One region of the Streptomyces sp. URMC 127 genome, then DNA from elsewhere that is predicted to be linked to it. Evidence: riboswitches for the same ligand, from Rfam matches in the RefSeq annotation. Region 1 holds a riboswitch; each other region holds the start of a gene.
The links. A riboswitch is a leader RNA that binds a small molecule or an ion and turns the genes downstream of it on or off. The one in region 1 is predicted to bind cyclic di-AMP.
Positions count from the first base shown of each region.

Region 2: it holds a riboswitch for cyclic di-AMP, as region 1 does, so the genes downstream of both, ACSNOH_RS29965 (M23 family metallopeptidase) here and ACSNOH_RS01920 (C40 family peptidase) in region 1, are expected to answer to the same signal.
Region 3: it holds a riboswitch for cyclic di-AMP, as region 1 does, so the genes downstream of both, ACSNOH_RS12760 (C40 family peptidase) here and ACSNOH_RS01920 (C40 family peptidase) in region 1, are expected to answer to the same signal.

Region 1 covers NZ_JBPQTW010000003.1:69,986-75,529, forward strand. Annotated here, with positions in the region: gene ACSNOH_RS01915 (ATP-binding protein) at 219-656, shown strand; gene ACSNOH_RS01920 (C40 family peptidase) at 752-1,222, opposite strand; cyclic di-AMP (ydaO/yuaA leader) riboswitch at 1,227-1,403, opposite strand; gene ACSNOH_RS01925 (urease subunit gamma) at 2,154-2,456, shown strand; gene ACSNOH_RS01930 (urease subunit beta) at 2,469-2,780, shown strand; gene ACSNOH_RS01935 (urease subunit alpha) at 2,773-4,494, shown strand; gene ACSNOH_RS01940 (urease accessory protein UreF) at 4,494-5,204, shown strand.
Region 2 covers NZ_JBPQTW010000234.1:450-5,993, forward strand. Annotated here, with positions in the region: partial or broken gene ACSNOH_RS29960 (M16 family metallopeptidase) at 1-881, shown strand, start outside; cyclic di-AMP (ydaO/yuaA leader) riboswitch at 1,097-1,252, shown strand; gene ACSNOH_RS29965 (M23 family metallopeptidase) at 1,266-2,075, shown strand; gene ACSNOH_RS29970 (GntR family transcriptional regulator) at 2,392-3,072, shown strand; gene ACSNOH_RS29975 (HPr family phosphocarrier protein) at 3,265-3,546, opposite strand; gene ACSNOH_RS29980 (bifunctional acetate--CoA ligase family protein/GNAT family N-acetyltransferase) at 3,654-5,544, shown strand, end outside.
Region 3 covers NZ_JBPQTW010000043.1:18,461-24,004, forward strand. Annotated here, with positions in the region: gene ACSNOH_RS12750 (hypothetical protein) at 1-432, shown strand, start outside; gene ACSNOH_RS12755 (carboxylate-amine ligase) at 469-1,551, opposite strand; cyclic di-AMP (ydaO/yuaA leader) riboswitch at 1,884-2,065, shown strand; gene ACSNOH_RS12760 (C40 family peptidase) at 2,070-2,543, shown strand; gene ACSNOH_RS12765 (S1 family peptidase) at 2,649-3,719, opposite strand; gene ACSNOH_RS12770 (hypothetical protein) at 4,237-4,422, opposite strand; gene ACSNOH_RS12775 (AfsR/SARP family transcriptional regulator) at 4,660-5,544, shown strand, end outside.

The DNA of each region.
Region 1 (5,544 bases):
TCGTCGCAGAGTTCACCGCTTCGAGCGACAGATATATGCATATCTCGGGGGATCGCTCCCATCCCAGGCGTTATCAGTGGCAGGCTGGCGCCCAGAGCCGCACGAGGCCGCTCACGACCCCCGCTGACGCACGGCGTGCTCCCCGTTTTCCGTGGCCGTGCACCGTCGGTGCACGGGGTTCCGGCCTCGGCGGGACCTCGGCTGAAAGGGCCACCGCCATGGCAGACCACCAAGAAGCCACCGTCACCCTGCCGAGCGCCCCCGCCTCGGTCTCCTCGGCGCGACGCTATGTCGCGCAGGTGCTGGCCGACTGGGGGCTGCCGGGCGGGACGGACACCGCCGAGACCGTGCGCCTGATCGTCTCGGAGCTCGCCACCAACGCCGTGCAGCACACCCGGGGCCAGTCGCCCACGTTCACCGTCGACGTCCGCCTCGACCGCGACCAGCAGCTGCGCATCGGGGTCACGGACAGCCACCCCCGCTTCCCCCGCCGGCTGCCGGCCGCGGTCCAGCAGGACAACGGCCGCGGCATGGTGATCATCCGCTGGCTCGCCGCGGAGTCCGGGGGGCGGCTGTTCTTCACCCCGACCTCCGACGGCGGCAAGACCGTGTGGATCTCCCTCCCCTGGACCGTGCCGGTCAGCGCCGAGCGCTGAGCTCCCCTCCGGCCGGCCCGGCCCCCCGTACCGGTGCGGGGGGCCGGGGATCCCTTCGGGGCGGTCACGGGCCCGCGGGCCCGGGTGCCGGCGGGTCAGCCGACCCGGCCGTAGCGGACGCTGTTGGTCCAGATCCGCTCCAGGCGGACGACGGCGCCCGTCTTGGGCGCGTGCCAGATCCTCCCGTCCCCGGCGTATATCCCGACGTGGTAGATGCCCCGCCCGGAGACGAAGAAGACGAGGTCGCCGCGCTCGCGTGCGGACCGCGGGATGTGCCGGGTGCTGTTGTACTGCTGGGCGGCGGTGCGGGGCAGGGATTTGCCGGCCCGCTTGAAGGAGTAGAGCGTGAGGCCCGAGCAGTCGAACCGGTAGGGTCCGGTCGCCCCCCACTGATACGGGGAGCCCTGCTTCGAGGCCGCGATCCGCAGTGCCATGGTGGAGGCGGAAGACGCCTCCGCCTCTGCCGCGCCGCCCGGTGCCAGCACCGTGGCACCGACGGCGGCGAGAGTGAGGGCCGATGCGGCACCGGCCCTGGACAGCTTCGACGGACGTTTGTGCGCGCCCATGCGCTAACCCTTCGTCAGCCGCCTGTGAAGGATGACCTGTCGGGTTCGGGCAGGCGAAGGTTGCCCGGCCGTCGTCAACGGCTTCACCCCAAGGGCCGACCGCACTACTCTTGGTCGTCCCACCACTCTTGGGTCCTCCATCCCTGCCGTTGCACTCAAGTCGACCCGGCATCCCGTCGGCGGCAGGGTTCGGCGTCCGCCGGGACCGCCCCGCCGGGGTGGCGGGGTCTTGTCGTCGCAGGGATCTTGGCGCAGCCCCCGTGCGGAATCCGAGCGGAACCGGGGGTATGTGAGGCTGATCACTCCTGGGCAATTCCGCTGGACAAAGGGCGAGTTGAGGGGGTTCGCGTAAGCCGGCTGAGGCGCTGGCCTGCGGTGGTTCGTACCCGGCCGGGCGCAATCCGGCCGTCCGCCCCAATTCGATCACCGCGCCCCGTCTACGCCGTGATCCTCCATGGAGCGCAGCCGGGTTTATTCGCGCGCGGACCGCGGGCCCTCCGGCGCACATGGCGCGGAGATCCCTTCGCCCCCGGCGCTGTGCGCCGGAGCCCGGTACCGCCCGCGTCGGCACGGCCCGTTCACACCTCCCGTTCACCCGCTTCGTGCGTGCGTACGAACCGGGCCGCGGCCGCGGCCCGGCGACGGCGGCGGTCTGCGCTGCCCGTAGCCGGCCGTACGTGTCCTGCGGGCGGACGGCCATGATCCGGCCCAGAAGATCCAGTAGATGCATGCGACAGCGGGCGGGCGGGGCTCCGGCCATGACAACGCAAAGAGTCAGTTAACGCGTTGGAAAAGCTTCGGCCCTAATGTGCAATCACTGGCCATCAGCCGAAGAACCCCAGGTCAACACCGTGTTGAACTCGGGTGGCGGCCCGGCGCGGCCGGCCGGGACCCCGCCTGACACGGGCGGGACGACAGTGAGGTGGGACGCATGCAACTCTCCCCGCACGAGCAGGAACGCCTGCTCCTCCATGTGGCGGCCGACGTCGCCGCGCGGCGCAAGGCCCGTGGCCTGCTGCTCAACCACCCCGAGGCGGTGGCCCTGATCACCGTGCACGTCCTGGAAGGAGCCCGGGACGGCCGCACCGTCGCCGAGCTCATGTCCTCCGGACGCAAGGTGCTCACCCGCGGCGACGTCATGGCGGGCATACCCGAGATGATCCCCGACGTCCAGGTCGAGGCCACCTTCCCCGACGGCACCAAGCTCGTCACCGTCCACGATCCCATCTGCTGAGGGGCAGGACCGATGATCCCCGGAGAGATCCTGCACGCCGCCGCGCCCGTGGCCCTCAACCAGGGCCTGCACCGCACCCGGCTGACCGTGCTCAACGCCGCCGACCGGCCGGTGCAGGTCGGCTCGCACTACCACTTCGCCGAGGCCAACCCCGGCCTGCGCTTCGACCGGGCCGCTGCCCGCGGCAAGCGCCTCGACATCGCCGCGGGCACCGCCGTCCGCTTCGAGCCGGGCATACCCGTCCAGGTCGACCTCGTGCCCATCGGCGGCAAGCGCATCGTCGAGGGCCTGCGCGGCGAGTGCGGGGGACCGCTCGATGAGTGAGCTCAGCCGCGTCGCCTACGCCGACCTCTACGGGCCCACCGCCGGCGACCGCGTCCGCCTCGCCGACACCGGCCTCGTCGTCGAGATCGAGGAGGACCGCAGCGGCGGACCCGGCCACGCCGGCGACGAGGCCGTCTTCGGCGGCGGCAAGGTCATCCGCGAGTCCATGGGCCAGTCCCGCGCGACCCGCGCCGACGGCGCCCCCGACACCGTGATCACGGGCGCGCTCGTCCTCGACCACTGGGGCGTCGTCAAGGCCGACGTCGGCATCCGCGACGGCCGCATCACCGGCATCGGCAAGGCCGGCAACCCCGACACCATGGACGGCGTCCACCCCGACCTCGTCATCGGCCCCGAGACCGAGGTCATCGCCGGCAACGGCAAGATCCTCACCGCCGGAGCCATCGACGCCCACGTCCACTTCATCTGCCCGCAGGCCGCCGACGAGGCCCTCGCCTCCGGCGTCACCACCCTGCTCGGCGGCGGCACCGGACCCGCCGAGGGCAGCAAGGCCACCACCATCACCCCCGGCGCCTGGCACCTCGCCCGGATGTTCGAGGCGATGGAGGGCTACCCCGTCAACATCGGCCTCCTCGGCAAGGGCAACACCGTCTCGTACGACTCGATGCGCGCCCAGCTGCGGGCCGGGGCCGTAGGCTTCAAGATCCACGAGGACTGGGGGGCGACCCCCGCCGCCATCGACGCCTGCCTCGCCGTGTGCGAGGAGAGCGGCGCCCAGCTCGCCATCCACACCGACACCCTCAACGAGGCCGGCTTCGTCGGCGACACCCTCGCCGCCGTCGCCGGCCGCTCCATCCACGCCTACCACACCGAAGGCGCCGGCGGCGGGCACGCCCCCGACATCATCACCGTCGTCTCCGAGGCCAACGTCCTGCCCAGCTCCACCAACCCCACCCGGCCGCACACCCTCAACACCGTCGACGAACACCTCGACATGCTGATGGTCTGCCACCACCTCAACCCGGCCGTCCCCGAAGACCTCGCATTCGCCGAATCCCGCATCCGGCCCGGCACCATCGCCGCCGAGGACGTCCTGCACGACCTCGGCGCGATCTCCATCATCTCCTCCGACTCCCAGGCGATGGGCCGCATCGGAGAGGTCGTCCTGCGCACCTGGCAGACCGCGCACGTGATGAAGGAGCGCCGCGGCGCCCTGCCCGGCGACGGCCCCGCCGACAACGCCCGCGCCCGGCGCTACGTCGCCAAATACACCATCAACCCCGCGGTGGCTCAGGGCCTCGACCACGAGATCGGCTCCGTCGAGCAGGGCAAGCTCGCCGACCTCGTGCTGTGGGACCCCGCCTTCTTCGGCGTCCGGCCGCGGCTCGTCCTCAAGGGCGGCCAGATCGCCTACGCGCAGATGGGCGACGCCAACGCCTCCATCCCCACCCCGCAACCGGTCCTGCCCCGGCCCATGTTCGGCGCCCACGGGCGCGCCCCCGCCGCCAACTCCCTCAACTTCGTCACCCAGTGGGCCATGGACGACGGCCTCCCGGAGCGGCTCGGGCTGGGAAAGAGGTTCGTGCCCATACGGTCCACGCGCGGCGTGACCAAGGCCGACATGCGCAACAACGACGCCCGGCCGAGGGTCGAGGTCGACCCCGACACGTTCACCGTCACCGTCGACGGAGAAGTGATCGAACCCCGGCCGGCGGCGGAGCTGCCGATGGCCCAGCGGTACTTCCTCTTCTGATGACGACGTCTTCCGTGCCGGGTGGGGCGAGGACAGGCGCCCTCGCCGCCCTCCTCATCCTGGCCGACGGGCGCTTCCCCGCCGGAGGGCACGCGCACTCCGGCGGGGCCGAGGCCGCCGTCGCGGCCGGGCGCATCACCGACGGGCGGACCCTGGAGGAGTTCTGCCGGGGGCGGCTGCACACCGCCGGGCTCACCGCGGCCGCCCTCGCCGCGGCGGCCGCCGCCGGGCTCGACCCGCTTGCCCTCGACGACGCCGCGGACGCCCGCACCCCCGCGCCCGCCCTGCGGACCACCGCCCGGCGCCTCGGCCGGCAGATGATGCGCGCCGCCCGCGCCGCCTGGCCCTCGGACGCGCTCGACGCCCTCGCCGCGGCCCGGCCGCGCGGCGCCCACCAGCCGGTCGTCCTCGGCCTCGCCGCCCGGTCGGCGGGACTGCGCCCGCTGGACGCCGCCTACGCCGCCGTCTACGAGTCGGCCAGTGGCCCTGCGACGGCGGCCGTACGCCTGCTGAGCCTCGACCCGTTCGAGGCGACGGCCGTCCTGGCCCGGCTCGCACCCGCCATGGACACCGTCGCCGGCCACGCGGCCGCCGCGGCGACCCGCGCCGCGACGGAGGGCCCGGACACCCTCCCGTCCGCAGCGGCACCCCTGCTGGACATCACGTCACAACTCCACGCGACGTGGCCGGTAAGGCTGTTCGCCAGCTGATGGCCGCCCAACGGATGGGGACCGGCAATGCGGCGGACCCGGCACCGCCGCCCCACGAAGCCGCGGCGTGCCGCCGCTGCGGGAGGTCTTCCGCAGCGACGTGCCGGCCCGGCGGCGCCGAGCCGCGCCCCGGACCGTGCCAGCCCTGGTCACCGGGCGGTCCGCCGAACGGCCCTGCCGCTGTTGCGGCAAGAAGTTCTTCCGCCGCAACGGCGATCAGCCACGAAGTGCCACCCCGGCGGTGCCGGACCGTGCCCGGAACGATGCCGGCTCCGGTCACCGGGCGGTCCGCCGGAGGCGGGTGGCGAGGCCCTGCCGCCGTTGCGGCACGAAGTCCCTT
Region 2 (5,544 bases), on a different contig from region 1:
AGCTCTTCCCGGCCTCCTCGCGGATGTCCCGCCCCCGCCAGGGCACGGAGGAGACCGTCGCCCGCATCGACGCCGCCTCCGTCCGGGCCTTCTACGAGGCCCACGTCCGGCCCGCCACCACGACCGCCGTGGTCGTCGGCGACTTCACCGGCATCGACCTCGACGAGGCCCTCGCCGACTCGCTCGGCGCCTGGACGGGCTCCCCGGCCGAGCCGTACCCGCTCCCGCCGGTCACCGCCGACGACACCGGCCGCGTCGTCATCGTGGACCGCCCCGGCGCGGTCCAGACACAGCTCCTCATCGGCCGCACCGGCGCCGACCGGCACGACGCGGTGTGGCCCGCCCAGTCCGTCGGCACGTACTGCCTGGGCGGCACCCTCACCTCCCGCCTGGACCGCGTCCTGCGCGAGGAGAAGGGATACACCTACGGCGTCCGGGCCTTCGGCCAGGTACTGCTGTCCTCCCCGGAGGGCACCGGCGCGGCCATGCTGGCCATCAGCGGTTCCGTGGACACCGCCTCCACCGGCCCCGCCCTGCAGGACCTGTGGACGGTGCTGCGCACCCTCGCCGCCGAGGGCCTGACGGACGAGGAGCGCGACGCCGCCGTGCAGAACCTCGTCGGCGTCGCCCCGCTCAAGTACGAGACGGCCGCGGCCGTCGCCGGGACGCTCGCCGACCAGGTCGAGCAGCACCTCCCCGACGACTTCCAGGCGCGGCTGTACGAGCGCCTGGCCGCGACGGGCACGGTGGAGGCCACGGCCGCCGTCGTCAACGCCTTCCCGGTCGACCGGCTGGTGACGGTGCTCGTCGGTGACGCCGCGCAGATCGAGGAGCCCGTCCGGGCCCTCGGCATCGGCGACGTGACCGTGATCACGGGCTGAGCCCCGGCGGCGGGCCGCCCCGCCGACCCGCCGTCAACCGGCGGGCACGCGCGCCCGAGAGGCGCGTGTGCCCGCCAAATGTCCGGTTTAGCGGAGTGGTTGCACGTCTGTGCTGTGGCGTGGGACACAAAACGTGGCTTCTGTTTGCCGATCGAAAGTGACGGCGTCTAGCGTCGAAGCGTCTGTCCGTCAGATGTGCGTCGCATCCGCGGCCCGGGCAGTCATCGCCGAGTCCCCGTACGGCGCGAGCCAGGGGAGCCGGGGACCCAAGTGTCCCTGGGGTGAATCGGGTCCCTTTCCGGAGGGAGCCGTAGGAGACCTTCCTGCTCCGAACCCGTCAGCTAACCCGGTAGGCGAGAGGGAAGGAAAGGACCAGCCTCACCCATGGCGTTCACTCGTGCCACCGGGAAGCACCGCAAGCCGAGCCGCGCCGTTCGCGTCAGCGCGAACGCGGCGGGCATAGCCACCCTCGCCGCCACCGGTGTGGTCGCGGGCTTCGCCGCCCCGGCGCTGGCCGCCACTCCCGACGACACCCACCGTCCCACCGAGGACACCGGCCTGACCCAGGCCGTCGTCATCGGCGAGGACACCGCCGGCCGCATCGGCGAGCAGGCCCAGGTCCTCAGCAGCTCCGCCGCCGAGTCCACCGCCGTGCAGGAGGCCGAGGCCGCCGCCAAGCAGCAGGCCGCCGACGTCAAGAAGGCCGACGACGAGGCCAAGCGCAAGGCCGAGGCCGAGCGCAAGGAGAAGGAGCGCGTCGCCCGCGAGCAGGAGCGCAAGCGCCTGAACACCTTCGTCTCGCCGATCGCCGGCTCGTACGTCTCCACGTCCTACAAGGCCTCCAGCGGCCTGTGGTCCTCCGGCAGCCACACCGGCATCGACATGCACGCCGCGACCGGCACCTCGGTCCAGGCCGTCGGCGCGGGCACCATCGTCGAGGCCGGCTGGGGCGGCGCCTACGGCAACAACGTCGTCATCAAGCACAACGACGGCACCTACACGCAGTACGGCCACCTGTCGTCCATCGACGTCTCCGTCGGCCAGAGCGTCACCGCCGGCCAGCAGATCGGCCTCTCCGGCGCCACGGGCAACGTCACCGGCCCGCACCTGCACTTCGAGGCCCGCACGGGCGCCGTCTACGGCACCGACATCGACCCCGTCGCCTACCTCGCGGAGCACGGCGTCTCCCTCTGACACACCGCGGACGGCGGCGCCCCGCGCGCCCCGTCGCCCGACGAGATCGCCTGACAAGGCCCCGGCCCACCGGCCGGGGCCTTCGCCGTACCCGGACTGCCCCGTGCTCCCGCTCCCGGCCGGCCCGTGTTGGCCAAAACATATCGATGACTTCCCGTGCGCCGTCGGAAATCGCGGGCCACTGCAATAGAGTCGCTGAACAAACGTCAATCGGCCGCGTTTCGCGGGGGTTATGCGGAGGTTCACCCATGCGGGGCCGTACGTGAACAGTGAGGGATCAGCGGCGCAGGAGAGCCGGCGCATTTCCGCGCACGCCGTGTGCACGGCGATTCGTGACGACATTGTTTCCGGCACGTTTCCGCCCGGCAGCCGGCTCACCGAGGAGGTCCTCGCGCGCCGCTACGGCGTCTCGCGCGTGCCCGTGCGCGAGGCGCTGCGCACCCTCGCCTCGGAGGGGTTCGTGACCACCCGGCGGCACGCCGGGGCGTGCGTCGCCGAGCCCACCGAGCAGGAGGCGGCGGATCTGCTGGAGGTGCGCGCCCTGCTGGAGCCGCTGGGCGCCGCGCGCGCCGCGCAGCGCCGTACGGAGGCGCACCTGAAGGTGCTGCGGGGGCTGGTCAGGCTGGGCCAGGAGCGGGCGCGCGGCGGCCGTACGGGCGAGCTGCGGCCGCTGGGGGACTGGTTCGACGAGACGCTCGCCCAGGCGTCCGGCAGCCCCAGCATCGCGGGGCTGCTCACCCAGCTGCGGCTCAAGATCGCCTGGGTGTACGCGGCGGAGCCGCCGGTGCGGCCGGTCGACACCTGGGAACTGCTCGGTGCCCTCGTGGACGCCGTCGCCCGCGGTGACGCCGAGCGGGCCCGCGCCCTCGCGGCCGCCCGTGCGGACCGGGCGCCCGGGGAATTCCGGCTGCGGCGCTCCGTGCCGGCGGCGCGGACGGGGGGCGCGGGCGCCCGGAATAGGGAGCCGGCCGCGAGAACGGTGATCGCCGGTTCTTAAGCGCGCCGCGCGTATCCGCGTATTAGTGGCGGAGTTCCGGAGTTACCGAAGGAAATGTTCTCCGGCCGTCTCATTCCTATGGAATGGCCTGCCGGTGCGGCGGAAATGCCATGGATTTCACCCGGGAACGACAACGGGGCCGCGGCGGCCTCTCTCGGCTGCCGCGGCCCCGCCGCGTGCGGTCCCGTCGCGTCAGACGGTCTCCGGAAGCTCCTCAAGACCCTCGGCGACCAGCTTCGCCAGGCGGTCCAGAGCGGCCTCGGCACCCTCGGCGTCGCTCGCCAGGACGATCTCCTCGCCGCCCTGGGCGCCCAGGCCCAGCACGGCCAGCATGGAGCCGGCGTTGACCGGGGTGCCGTCGGCCTTGGCGATCGTCATGGGGACGCCGGCGGCGGTCGCCGCACGGACGAAGATCGACGCGGGACGGGCGTGCAGGCCCTCGGCCCAGCCGACGGTGACGCGGCGCTCAGCCATGGTGTTGCCCTTCAAGTCGTAGGGGTTGTCTAGACCAGTGTCGCACGGTGCCGGGAGTGCTCCGGCGCCGCGCCCTCGTTGTCGGTGCCCGGCCTTACGCTGGCCCCATGCAGACGACGCCGGCGCAACCCGGGCACGAGCACGCGTACCCCGCCCACTGGGAAGCCGACGTCGTCCTGCGCGACGGCGGCACCGCCCACCTGCGCCCCATCGCGCCCGGCGACGCGCAGCGGCTGGTGAGCTTCTACGAGCAGGTGTCGGACGAGTCGAAGTACTACCGCTTCTTCGCCCCCTACCCCCGCCTCTCCGACCGGGACGTGCACCGCTTCACCCATCACGACTACGTGGACCGGGTCGGCCTCGCCGCCACGGTCGGCGGCGACTTCATCGCCACCGTCCGCTACGACCGCATCGACGGCCGCGGCATGCCGGCGTCCGCGCCGGCCGACGAGGCCGAGGTCGCCTTCCTCGTGCAGGACGCCCACCAGGGCCGCGGCGTCGCCTCCGCCCTCCTGGAGCACATCGCGGCCGTGGCCCGCGAGCGCGGCATCCGGCGCTTCACCGCGGAGGTGCTGCCCGCCAACACCAAAATGATCAAGGTGTTCACGGACGCGGGCTACACCCAGAAGCGCAGCTTCGAGGACGGCGTCGTCCGCCTCCAGCTCGACCTGGAGCCCACCGACCGCTCCCTCGCCGTCCAGCGGGCCCGCGAGCAGCGCGCCGAGGCCCGCTCGGTCCAGCGGCTGATCGCGCCCGGCTCCGTCGCCGTGATCGGCACCGGCCGGGCCCCCGGCGGCATGGGGCGCACCGTCCTGCGCAATCTGCTCGCCGGAGGCTTCACCGGGCAGGTGCACGCCGTCAACCACGCCTTCCCCGAGGACGCCGCCCGGCTCGAACCGGAGGGGGTGCCCGCCCACCGCTCCGTCCTCGGCATCTCCGGGCCCGTCGACCTCGCAGTCGTCGCCGTGCCCGCCGATCAGGTGCCCTCCGTCGTCGCCGAGTGCGGCGAGCACGGCGTCCAGGGGCTCGTCGTCCTCTCCGCGGGGTACGGCGAGAGCGGCGCCGACGGGCGCCACCGGCAGCGCGAGCTGGTGCGCCAGGCCCGCTCGTACGGGATGCGCATCATCGGGCCCAACGCCTTCGGGCTCATCAACACCGCCGCCGGCGTCCGCCTCAACGCCTCCCTCTCGCCCGAGCTGCCCGCCGCCGGGCGGATAGGGCTCTTCAGCCAGTCCGGCGCCATCGGCATCGCCCTGCTGTCCGGGCTGCACCGGCGCGCCGCCGGGCTCGTCGGCATCTCCTCCTTCGTCTCCGCCGGCAACCGCGCGGACGTCTCCGGCAACGACTTCCTGCAGTACTGGCACGACGACCCCGACACCGACCTCGTGCTCATGTACCTGGAGTCCATCGGCAACCCCCGCAAGTTCACGCGGCTCGCGCGGCGCACCGCCGCCCGCAAGCCGGTCGTCGTCGTCAAGGGCGCCCGGCACGGCGGCGCCGCGCCCACCGGGCACGCCGTGCCGACCACCCGGATCCCCGACGCCACCGTCTCCGACCTGCTCCGGCAGGCCGGCGTCATCCGCGTCGACACGGTCACCGAGCTCGCCGACACGGGGCTGCTCCTCGCCTCCCAGCCGCTGCCCGCGGGCCCGCGCGTCGCCATCCTCGGCAACTCCGAGTCCCTCGCCCTGCTCACCTACGACGCCTGCCTCACGGACGGCCTGCGGCCCCAGCCGCCGTACGACCTGACCACCGGCGCCCAGCCCGCCGACTTCCGCCGGGCGCTGGCCGGGGCCCTCGCGGACGAGGAGTGCGACGCCGTCGTCGTCACCGCCATCCCGTGGGTCGGGGACGCCTCCGCGGCGGACCTCGCCGGGGCGCTGCGGGAGGCGGTCGCGGCCGCGCCGGCCGGCAAGCCGGTGACGGTCGTGCACCTGGAGATCCCGGGGCTTGCGGAGGCCCTTGCGGAGCCGCCGGGCGCCGGCGACGGCGGGGGAG
Region 3 (5,544 bases), on a different contig from region 1:
GCGCCGGAGCTGATCGTCGCCGTGGTCTTCGCGTGGCGCGCGCGGGCCGGGGACGGGCTCGGCGCGCTGCTCTCCAGCAAGGTCAACCAGTGGACGCTGCTGGTCGGCTGCTTGCCCCTCGCCCACGCGCTCGGCGGGGGAGGGGCGGCCCTGCCACTGGTCACCCGCCAGGTCGACGAGGTCGCGCTGACGGCCGCACAGACCGTCCTGGCGGTCGTCGTCCTGCTGGACCTGCGCTTCGTCCGGTGGGAGGCCGCAGCCCTCTTCGTCCTCTTCGCGGTGCAGTTCGCGCTTCCCGGCGAGTACGCCCGGGAGGTGCTGACCTACGTCTACCTGGGCTTGGCGGCCCTCCTGCTGACGAGGCGGTGGCGTCACCTCCCGGACACGGGACGGGCCCTGGGCGGGCGGGTCGTGGGAGACCCGCACTTCTGAACCGCCGCCCTTCCGGACCGCCGCGCTTCTCACCCGCTACGGCTCCGTTATCAGCTCCGTCACCGCCTTCAGCCCGTCCGTGGCCAGCGCCCGGCGCTGCCGGTCGGCCGGCGTGCCGCGGCGCAGCAGCCGGTGCACGAGCGAGCTCACCTGCCGCGTGTCGCCCGACTCCTCCAGGGACTGCCCTATGTGGACGAGGAGGGAGCGGACCACCTCGTCCGCGCCCCGGCACCGGCCGGCGGGGTCCACGAGCATCCCGTCGAGGCCGTGCCGGGCGGCGTGCCAGTTCGCGGCGGCGAGCAGCTCCGGCAGGCAGGGCGTCGGGGGCCGCCCGGCCTTCTCGTCGCGGATGGCGGTGGCGACCAGGGCGCGGACGATGCCGGCGAACATGACGGAGTCGTCGGCCCGCAACTGCACGTCCAGGCAGCGGACTTCGATCGTGGGATAGCGGTCCGAGAGCCGCGCCTGCCAGTATAGCTGGCCCCGGTCCGCGATCGCCCCGGCCGTGAGCAGCGCCTCGATGCGCTCCTCGTAGTCCGCGAGGCCGTGGAAGTAGGGGGGCGGGCCGCTGACCGGCCAGCGGCTGTAGACCACCGTCCGCCAGCTGGAGAAGCCGGTGTCCTGGCCGTTCCACAGCGGGGAGTTGCCCGCCATGGCGACGAGGACGGGCAGCCAGGGCCGCACCCGGTTGAGGACCGCGACGCCCGTCTCGCGGTCGGGGATGGCGACGTGGACGTGCATCCCGTGGACGAACTGCTCGTCCACGAGCTGGGCGGCACGCTTCCGCATCGCCAGATAGCGCGGATTGCCGGTGACGGGGATGGGCTCGGGGCCCGAGCACGGCGCAGTACCGCAGGCGGCGATCCGGCAGCCGGACCGCTTGGCGGCGGAGCTCACCGCGTGGCGCAGCCGCAGCAGATGGCGGCCGGCTTCGGCGAGATCGGAGCAGACCGGAGTGGCAACTTCCACCTGGGCCTGCAACAGCTCCGCCTGAATCTCCCGCTCGTTCACGACCGGATCCAGGTCGACCGCCGCCCGGACCTCGTCGGCCAGGGGAACCGGCAGTGCGGTGGCCGGGTCGAGCAGAAGATACTCCTCCTCGATCCCTAGGGTGAGCATGCCGTAGGGCTACCCTCCGGCCCTTGCGGCGAACCGCACGGACCGTGCCGCTCCGCCTTTCTGACGCAAAGACGCCCTGCCCGGACCCCGCCGACCTCGCCCTTCGCCGCCGGCCGGCGTGACTCGAATCAGTTCTTCAACCCCCTTTTGATAAACGGGATTTCCCGCCACTCGTGATGCCGGGTAACACCCCGGTTCCACGGGGCGCCGCGAAGTGAAGAAGTTCACAGAAGCCCCTTTCGGCTCCGAATTCCGGCGGTCCGTGATGCAGGATCGTGCATCGAACAACAAGATCCCGTCACCGAGGCGGGCGACCCGGGCGGACGCCGAGTCCTGCCGCCGTACCGGGTGCGGAGCAGAAGAATGGATCGGCAGGAGCGGGAGACCCGAGCACGGCGGACCACGATGGCGGTGGTCCTTGGGGTGAAGCCAACGAAGGCAATTCGGATGGCCGGGCAACTTCGACAGCCCGAACCCGACAGGTCATCTTTCGCAGGCGGATGACGAAGGGTTTTGGCATGTCTGCGTTCTCCGGCATATCCACGCTCGTGTCCCGCGCCGGTGCCGCCTCCGTGGTCACCGCGGCCACCGTGACCGCGTCCATGCTGCTTCCCGGCATGGCGGCGGAGGCGAGTGCGGCCACCCCGGGCGCCGCGGCCCTGAAGGTCGCGGCCTCCAAGCAGGGCTCCCCCTACCAGTACGGCGCCGCCGGCCCCAACCGGTTCGACTGCTCGGGCCTCACGCTCTACTCCTTCAAGAAGGTCGGCAAGAACCTGCCGCGCACCGCGGCCGACCAGTACAACAAGACCCGGCACATCTCCGCCGGCTCCCGCCAGGCGGGCGACCTGGTCTTCTTCCACTCGGGCCGCAACGTCTACCACGTCGGCATCTACGCGGGTAACAACAAGATCTGGCACTCGCCCAAGCCCGGCACGTCGGTGCGGCTCGAGAAGATCTGGTCCAGCAGCGTCTGGTACGGCCGCGTCAACTGACGTCAACTGACCGGTGACCGGCCCGCACAGTAGACCGGGCCGGGGCGACCCTACCCCGGCCCGGAAGCCTCCGGGGATCCCGTCTCGGGTCCCCGGAGGAGTGCGTCACGGCAGCTGTGCCCCGTACGCCTGCAGGGCCGCCGGAACGGGCTGGAAGAACGTCTCGCCGCCGGAGGAGCAGTCGCCGCTGCCGCCCGAGGTGAGGCCGAGGGCGGTGTCACCGTCGAAGAGCGCGCCGCCGCTGTCGCCCGGCTCGGCGCAGACCGACGTGCCGATCATGCCTTCGACCGCGCCCTCCTCGTAGTTGACGGTCACGTCGAGCGCGGTGACCTGGCCGTCGTGCACGCCGGTCGTGCTGCCGCTGCGCTGCACCGTCTCGCCGACGGTCGCTTCGCCGGCCTTGCTGATGTTCTGCGTGCGGCCGTTGTAGAGGTTCACGGCGCTGGGGTGGGCGATGTTCGACGTGTAGCGCACGAGCGCGTAGTCGTGGCCGGGGAAGGACGAGCTCTCGGTCACGCCGATCTGGGCGCCGCCTTGCGTGGCGGACCAGCTGCGCGAGGCGTTGCCGCAGTGTCCCGCCGTGAGGAAGTACGGCTTGCCGCCCTTGGTGATGTTGAAGCCCAGCGAACAGCGCACGCCGCTGCCCCAGATCGCGTCGCCGCCCGCGATGAAGGGGCGGAGCACCCCCGCGGTCCGCTTGACGGTGACCTTGTCGCCGAGGCGGGCGACGGCCTTGTCGAGGCGGTCCTTGCGGGCGCCGGTGACGGTGCTGTCGGCGGTGACGACGACCTTGTTGAGGCGCGGGTCCACCGCCCAGGCCGTACCCGGAATCGATGCGTCCGCCTTGAGCGCCCGCCGGGCCGAAGCGAGTTCGGCCGCCGAGTGGCGCACGGTTCTCGGCTCGGCGCCCGCGGAGCGCACACGTGCGGCCGCGGCCTCGTCCTGCACGCCGACGACGAGCCGGCCGCTCGCGGAGTCGAAGTACGCGCCGGCCGAGTCCGCGCCCAGCTCCGCGGAGATCCGCTGGGCGAGCTCCGCGGCCTGCGGAGAGGAGAGCTGACGGGGCGCCGGTGAACTCGCCTGCGCGCTCGGGAGGGTGAGCGCCGCGGCCGTCAGGGCGGCCATCGCCGCGCCGGCGGCGGCCGTACGGCGCGTGGAGGTGCGGGAACGTTTCACTCGTGGCCTCCTGTGGGGGAGTGCCCGGCGGCGCGGTGGGCGCGCCGGAGCATGGTGAAGGAGGTGCGGAGGTACGGCGGTGCAGACGTACGTCCTGCGCGGACGCGTGTACGTACGTCGTGCGCGCGTGACGCGCACGGTGAGGACGCAGCACGCGACAGGCCGATGATCGTCGCGTGCATGTCAAGAACGAAGTACGGGCGAGTATCCCGAGACGGCGAATGAAAGTTCAAGAGCGACATTCGGTCGTGCGAACGGTCCCGGCGACGGGCCTCCGGCGGCCCACGCGTACCGCGAGCCGTCCCGCTGAACGGGGGTGACGCGCCGCCGCGGAGGCCGGGCGGTGAGCGGACAGCGAAGGGTCCGGCTGTCCGGTATTCGCTCCCCGAGGGTCATCCGCACTGCGCCCCGGGGGCGTTCTTTGCACAGTCTTAACGGTGCGGCGCCGGAACGCCGCCGCACGAGCGAGGCCGGGGCCCCCCGTCCGTACGGCGGGCCCCGGCCCCGTCAGGCGTGGCTACTGGGCGCCCGACGTGTGGGTCGGACGGATCGGGCCGCCGGCCCCGTTCCCCTGCGCGGCGTCACCCTCCACGTGCTCGACCGGCTTGTCCAGCTCGGCCGACATGGCCTGCTCGGACGGCGTGGCGGCCTGCTCGGCGGGGGCCCCGGCCTGCTCCTTGTGCTTGGGGTCCTCAGCGGTCATATCGAACTCCTGTGTAGAAGGCGCGCTGTGATGCGCCGTGGAACAACTGTGCCTGCAGTATGTATCGGCGCCATCAACGGACGATCAACGGCCCCTCGCCGGCCCTCGCCGGCCAACGGGCCGCCCCCGGCCCGCCCGGCGGACGCCCGCCCAACCGGCATCTCCTCCCGTACGGGACACTGAGGTACTGTCACCGCTGTCGCCGGACGGAGCCGGCACGGCACGGTCGGGGGAGACATGCGGGATACAACGGAGCCGACCGCTCCGCTGCTCCATTTCCAGCTGCTCGGCCCCGTCCGCGCGCTGGCGGGCGACCGCCACGTGGACCTGGGGGCGCGCCAGCAGCGCGCCATGCTCGCCGTCCTCCTGCTGCGCGGCGGCGCGACGGTCTCCAGCGACGAGCTGATCGACGCCCTGTGGGGCGAGAACGCACCGCCCCAGGCCCTCGGTACCGTCCGCACCTACGCCTCCCGCCTGCGCGCCCTCCTCGAACCCGGCCGCGCCGCCCGCACCCCGGCGACCGTCCTCGTCTCCGTCGCCGGCGGCTACGCCCTGCACGTGGCGCCCGAGCGCGTCGACGCGCACGTCTTCGAGCGCCTGCTCGCGCAGGCGACCGCTGCCCACGCCGCGGGCGACGCCGCGACGGCCCACGACACGTACGCCGCCGCACTGAAGCTGTGGCACGGCACCGCGCTGGCCGGGCTCCCGGGCCCGTACTGCGAGCGCCAGCAGGACCGGCTCTCCGAAGCGCGCCTCGCCGCCCAGGAGGGCTTCTTCGACTGCGCCCTGACGCTCGGCCGGCACACCGAAGTCGTCCCCGAGCTCACCTCGCTCACCGCCGAGCACCCGCTGCGGGAGCGGCTGCGCGCCCAGCTGGTCCTCGCCCTCTACCGCTGCGGCCGCCAGGTCGACGCCCTCGCCGCCTACGCCGACGCGAGGCGGCTGCTCGTCGAGGAGCTCGGTGTCGAGCCCGGCCTCGAGCTGACCCGGCTGCACGCCCAGGTGCTGGCCGGCGATCCCGCGCTCGCCCTGCCCACGGCCGGCACCCCCGCCGCCGGGCCCGCCGAGGGCCGGCGACCGGCCGGCGCCCCCTTCCAGCTGCCCGCCGGCATACCCGACTTC